2 linked regions of the Methylosinus trichosporium OB3b genome follow. The protein of the gene in region 1 interacts with the protein of each later gene in a pairwise test. Links are inferred from orthologs where the notes say so. Each region holds a gene or a part of one and is shown on either strand. Other genes may lie near its edges. The genes, in order: recJ and CQW49_RS15870.

Region 1 (3,239 bases):
CGCGCGGCGTTTCCAGCATCGCAGTACGAACTGGCTCCGGCCGGCTCGCCACCATCACCGGCGCGACGCCCGGCAGCGTGGCCGGTCCATCGTCTCGCAGCGTCGCGAGCAGCGTCTCGTCATCGGAGCCGGCGAGGCTGGCGTGGCCGACATAGTCGACCTTGACGCGCGCCGTGCCGACACGATGGAAGTCGAGCGCCTCGGCGACGCGCTGCGACACGTCCATCACCCTGCCGCCATGATAGGGGCCGCGGTCGTTGACGCGTACGATCATCGAACGGTGGTTGCGCAGGTTGGTGACGCGCGCATAGCTCGGCAGCGGCATCGTCGGATGGGCGGCGCTGATCGACTCGCGGTCGAACACCTCGCCATTGGCCGTGCGGCGGCCGTGAAAATCCGAGCCATACCAGGAGGCGAGGCCGATCGACGAATTGGGCCGCTCGCTCGGATAATAGGTCCGGCCGGCGATCTGATAGGGCTTGCCCACCATATAAGAGCCGCCGCCGCGCGGCACCGGCTCGCCGTCGGCGACGACCCGCGGACTGGGGGCCACGCCATAGCGGGGATCGACCTGCCCGCGATGATGGGCGAGGCGCTGAACCGGCGGCGGGGCCGAGGAGCAGCCGGCCAGGGCGCAGAGGCCCAGAAGGGCGAAAGAGCGGCGAAGGGTCGGCAGTCCAGATTGCAGAACCATGATGTCTCGCGCATTCGCTCGTGTGAGAAGCAATCGCATTCCTCCAGTGTGGCGCGAGGCAATTGCGTAAAAGTTAACGCGAGGCCGCCGCCCCCCGTCGCAACTCTCGAGCTTGGGCATGAGAGCGGCCAATTGCGACCAAAATGCGACAATCCCCAGATCGCAGTTCGGAAAAGCTCCGTTCAACAAGGGGTAACACGGCGTTTACGATAAACGACGATCGGCGCGTGCGAGATCGACGATTCGCGTCTCCATCCGCTCGACGCCGCGATAGACGCGCGTGCCGATGCGGGCGGCGACGTGCAGGAGATCGCCGCGACCGCGCAGCAGCGCTTCTCCGATTTCATTGCCGACTGCGCGAAAGGCGACGGCGTCGAGCCGCGCCCCGTCCCCCGACTGCAGCCGCACCCGCACATGATCGGAGCCGACGACGCCGGCGTCGACGATGCGATGGTCGGGAAAGACGAACAGCGGCTCCGGATTGCCCGAGCCGAAGGGTCCCGCCCGCTCGAGCGCGCGGACGAGATCGGCGTCGGCGCCGCGGGCGGTCAGCGCGCCGTCGACCAGCAGCGCGTCGCTGGCGCGGGCGCGCTCCACCTCCTCCTCGAGCGCGTCATTCATGAAGACGCGAAAGGCGTCGATCCGCGGTGGCGCGAGCGTCACGCCGGCCGCCGCCCGATGGCCTCCGCCCTTTTCGATCACTCCTGCCTCGACCGCGCGGCGCACCGCCCGGCCGAGGTCGACGCCTGTTGAAGCTCTACCTGAACCTGAACAAGATTGCCCTTTTTGTCCAATAACAAAGGCGGGAATCTTAAACTTATCCTTTAACCTGGAAGCGACGATCCCGACGATGCCCGGATGCCAATCCGCTCCGGCCACGACGAGGCAGGAGAGCCGATTGGAGCGCATCAGCTGCCGGTCCGCCTCGGCCTCGGCCTCCTCCAGAGTCGCCCTCTCGAGCGCCTGTCGCTCGCCGTTCAGACGGTCGAGCTCGGCTGCGATCCGCGCCGCCTCGATCGGGTCGCGCAGAGTCAGCAGCCGGGCGCCCAGCGCTGCGTCGCCGATCCGCCCGCCGGCGTTTATGCGCGGGCCGAGCGCGAAGCCGAGATGCATGGGACGCGGCGGCCCGTCGACGCGCGCCGCGTCGAGCAGCGCCGCGAGGCCGACCCGGCGGCGCCCCTTCATCACCGCGAGTCCCTTGGTCACGAAAGCGCGGTTGAGACCGTGCAGCGCCGCGACGTCGGCGACCGTCGCCAGCGCCACGAGATCGAGCGCGGCGAGCAGCTCCGGCTCCGGGCGCACGCCCGTCCAGAAATCGCGAACACGCAGCTCGCGTGAGAGCGCGACGAGCGTCATGAAGGCGACCCCGGCGGCGCAGAGATGGCCGAGGCCGGACAGATCGTCGGCGCGGTTGGGATTGACGACGATCGCCTCGGGCAGCCGCTCGGGCGCCTGATGGTGGTCGATGACGATGGCGTCGAGCCCGAGGGCGCGGGCGTGGGCGAGCGCCTCATGGCTGGTCGTGCCACAGTCGAGCGTGACCAGTAAGCTCGCGCCCCGCCGCCTCAGCTCGGAGATCGCCTCGACATTGGGCCCATAGCCCTCGAGGATGCGGTCGGGGATATGGAGAAACGGCGGCGGGCAGCCGGCCGCCTGCAAAAACTCGACGAGCAGCGCGCTCGAGGCGGCGCCGTCGACGTCATAATCGCCGAAGACGGCGACCTGCTCGCCGGTCTCGACGGCGCGGGCGAGACGGTCGACCGCCGCATCCATGTCCTGGAGCAGGAGCGGATCGGGCATCAGAGCGCGCAGGCTGGGATCGAGAAAGGCCGGCGCGCTCTCCTGAGTGACGCCGCGCCCGGCGAGAACACGAGCCAGCAGATCGCCGAGGCCAAGGACCTGGGAGATGGCGATCGCCCGCCCCTCCTCCGCCGCCGCGAGGCGCGGCCGCCAGACGCGGCCGGAGAGCGAGCGCTCGACGCCCAAAAAAAACTGGCGCTCGTCGCGCAAAGCGATCGCATCCGGCATTGGCGGCTCTAAGAGACTTCGAATCGCGCCGTGACGGCGGAGGCGAGACGCTATCGGCCGGAACCGGCGAAAGCGAGTCGCCTCGAGCTGCGCCGCGCCGCCATCCACAGCTGTGGACGACGCAACGGAAAATTCCCGAGCGCGCGCGCCGGCCATGCGCTAGAAGGCGCAAGCCATGGACAGCGAAAGCAAGAGATGAGCGAAGCAGAACGAAGGCCACGGCCGCGCGCCTTCCGATTGGAAGGCGAGCAGATCGTTCCGCCCAAGAGCGCCCGCCCGCAGGAGCCCGAGCGCGCGCCGGCGACGAGCTTCATCGAGCCGCAGGCCGATATCTTCTCTCTCGAGCTCGACGAGACGCGCGACCCCGCCGAGCAGGAGAAGGCGGTCGAGGCGGCGCAGAAGAGCGGCGTGCTGAGCAGCCTGCTGTTTTCCTGGGGCGGCCTCCTCGCCTCCTCGGTTCTCGGCCTCGTCACAATGGCCGCAGGCCTCTGGCTCACCAATCTCGTCGAGGATTTGT
Region 2 (3,265 bases), 3.0 Mb from region 1 along the record:
GGAAGTCGGATCGACGTGAAAAGGGCCATCTGGACATGCGCATCTCCCAGTCCGTCTCTCGCGCCTTTGCACACTCGTCCGAACCGGTCGTGCTGCATCACCGTCCTTCCGTCGCAGAAGTTCCGCGCGGCGGGAGATCGAGCGATTTGAGACGCTGAAGTTGAAGCTACGCGGAGGAGCCTAACGAGACCAGAACCTCTCCCTCGCAAATTACCGAAACTTCCCGCTTTGCACAGCAGTGGCGGAGGAACTGAAAAGATATCAATTAGCTCATAGCGCAGCGGCACTTCGTCGCGGAACGCTCGGAGCTAGGTCACATCGGCGTTCTCGCGCGAGCCGCAGCGATCAACCAGCCTACGGCTGGCGCGACGCGCTGCTGACCGCGCCCAGCCGGCGCGATCGAGGAGAAGATGACAGGCGCTGAAGGACGAGAAGCGCGCGCTGGCCGAGAGCCTGTTCGACCCGGAGGGAACCCCGACCCTCGCTCTGACCGAGGCCGATCTCGACCTGTTGTTCGCGCCGTGACGGGCGAGCGTTTGGAATGGCGATCGTGAAATGTGAAGGGAACATAGGAGCCGAGCTATCTCGCATGCTCGTCGAGGAACTTGCGGCAGGCGTCGAAGTCCTGCCGATAGAGGTCGGGCAATTTCACTTTCTTGGCGCGCGACAGGTTTTCCGCATAGGCGACCATCTTGTCGGTCGGCGCTTTCGAACGCCCGCCGCGCTCATTGCTGTCCGTCTCGGGCGGTTTCGCCTTCGGCGCACGCTGCGTCTTCGATCCACGACGACGCGGCCCCGCGCCGGCGCTCTTCGCGGTGGCGGCCGGCGCGCCCCGGCGTCGACGCGCCGGCGCGGAGGCCGCCAGCTCGACCTTGCCGATCGACTTTTCGACCAGCGCCTCGATCAGCTCGCGCGCGGCCGTGGCGACGCCGTCGATCACCGCATGATAGTCGGCCTTGCCGACGAGGACCTCGTCGAGGCGCATCTCCCATAGAGCGGTGGTGGCGGGATCGACGAGCGCAGGCGCCGCGCCGCGCAACAGCTCGAACAGCTGCAAGCCGGCCGGGGTCGGCACGACGAGCTTGCCATCCGCCGTCAGCAAATTCTGCCGCTTCAATCCCTTGATGATTTCCGCCCGGGTCGCCGGCGTGCCGATGCCCTTGGCCTCCTTCAGCCGGTCGCGAAGCGCCGCGTCCTCGACGAAGCGCCACGCATTCTGCATCGCATCGACGAGCGTGCCTTCGTTGTAGCGCGGCGGCGGCTGCGTTCGCTTCGCTTCGACGCGCGCGTCCGACAGAACCGCGCTCTCGCCGTCGCGGAGCGCGGGAAGCGTCTGCTCCGCCTCGGTCTCGGCGTCCGGCTCATGCGCCTGATAGACGGCCTTCCAGCCGAGCCGCAGCGGAATCCGCCCCACGGCGCGGAACTCCGCGGCTGTTCGGCCGGGAATGGGAACCGCCATTGTGACGACGGTCTGCCGATATTCGTAATCGGGCATCACCGCGGCGAGATAGGAACGGCAGATGAGCGCGAACAGCCGCTTCTCGTCGTCATCGAGCCGCGTCAGCCGCGTTTCGAGATCGTCGAGAACATTGACATTGGGCACGACCGCATGATGCGACACGCCCTCCAGCGCCTTGTCGCAGAAATGGCCGGATTTCCCGCGCCGGATCACCGGAGACGCGATGTCGAGCTGCGCGAAGCCGCGCAGGCGCGTCAGAGCGGCGACGATGGCCGGCGCGTCGCCGATCTGATTTTCGGCGAGGTAGCGCGCCTCCGCGCGCGGATAGGTGATCAGCTTCTTGCCCTCGCCGTCATAGAGCTCCTGCGCCACCGACAGCGTCTTGTCGGCGGTCCAGCCCCAGCGCTGGCCGCAGGTCTTCTGCAAGGACGGAAGATCGAAGAGACGCGGCGGCACCTGACGCTTGTCGTCGACCGTGACGCCGAGGGGCCCGCGGTAGCCGCCGGCGGCCGCGGCGATCGTCTCGGCCTCGGCGCGCTTCTTGATCCGCATCTTGGGCGCCGGCGCGTGACGCATCAGAAAGGCGCCGCCCTCGACGGTCGCCGTGGCGACGATCTCGAAATAATCCTCGGGGCGAAAATTGCGGATTTCCAATTCACGCAGGCAGACGATCGCCAGGGTCGGCGTCTTCACCCGGCCGATCCCGATCACGCCCCGCACGCCGGGCGCGAGCAAGGTCTTCGTCGCGGTTCGGGTCAGCGACAGATTGAAGATCTGGTCGGCCTGCTGGCGCGCCACCGCCGCCTCATAGAGCGGGCGCATCTCGGCGTTGGGCTTCAGCCGGGCGAAGGCCTGCTGGAGCGTCTTCGGGTCCTGGGCGGTGAACAAAGCTCGCCGCACGCGCCCGCGATAGTTCAGATGATCGAGGATTTCCTGGCCGATCAGCTGGCCCTCGCGGTCGCAATCGGTCGCCAATATCACATCGTCACAGGCGGAGAGCGCCGCCCGTATGGCCGCGAGCTTCGCCGGCTTATTGCCCTGCGCGGCGGCGCGAGTCGGATAGAGCCCGTCGGGCTTCAGGACGACGCAGGACCAGCTCTTCCAAGCGGGATTGATCTCGTCGGGCTCGGCGAGACGAAGCAGATGGCCTTCGGCCGGCAGAATCTGCCCATAGCGGGCCCCGAGCGCCGCGCGCAGGTCCTTCGCCTGACTGGATTTTTCCGTGATGATGAGAGTCGCCATGCGCCACGCCGAATCGAAAAGAGGACTTCAGCCTAGCGCAAGTGTGAGAACGAACAAAGAACAAAATCACAGCGGCCAATGGAACTGTGGCTGTCCGGTTAAGACAGACACTCACTACAACGCGGCCGGGGCGCCGCGCTGACGCCGCCCCATTGGCCGAACGTGACCCGTATCAGACGTTGCATCGGACTCGTCTGCGCGTCCACAATGGGCGGAAAGGCGGCATAAGGCGAACGCGCCTCGAATGTCTGCTTCCGGCGAAATCTGACGGCCCTACGAAAACATTGCCGCTTCCGATTTTCTGTAGTTGTGCGCGATCAAGCGGTTTCTTGACGAAGGTCGTCGTCATTCCGTTATGGACGCACTCGTGGAACGCATGGCGGTCGAGTGGATCGTGCGGTTCGCCTGCTATTGCATGAACTCCAGCAGCGGACCGGCCGCAAAACATTGTCGTTCGGCCCATCGGTGAAAGGCTGGTCGCTCGTTCGGCCGAAGATAGACCGCTGTCACGACTTCGGTGTCGCAGTAGATCACGCTGAAACGTCCCTTGTTTCGACGCGCGAG

What was found.
Region 2: the proteins of recJ (region 1) and CQW49_RS15870 interact in binary tests that used the Escherichia coli proteins (3 or more experiments, as listed by UniProt). The link is inferred for Methylosinus trichosporium OB3b from one-to-one orthologs.

Annotation. Positions count from the first base shown.
Region 1 is NZ_CP023737.1:267,041-270,279, reverse strand. What follows is about bases 311-3,238. They hold recJ (single-stranded-DNA-specific exonuclease RecJ), read right to left. Parts: upstream 2,723-3,238; coding sequence 899-2,722; downstream 311-898. Other genes in these bases: CQW49_RS01305 (YcjF family protein), read left to right, coding at 2,918-3,238; CQW49_RS01315 (septal ring lytic transglycosylase RlpA family protein), read right to left, coding at 311-694. In the rest of the region: more of CQW49_RS01315, read right to left, coding at 1-310; more of CQW49_RS01305, read left to right, coding at 3,239-3,239. UniProt on the Escherichia coli protein: Single-stranded-DNA-specific exonuclease.
Region 2 is NZ_CP023737.1:3,313,951-3,317,215, reverse strand. What follows is about bases 142-3,095. They hold CQW49_RS15870 (DNA topoisomerase), read right to left. Parts: upstream 2,702-3,095; coding sequence 581-2,701; downstream 142-580. Also shown: CQW49_RS15875 (PQQ-dependent dehydrogenase, methanol/ethanol family), read right to left, coding at 1-37; CQW49_RS15865 (hypothetical protein), read right to left, coding at 3,110-3,265.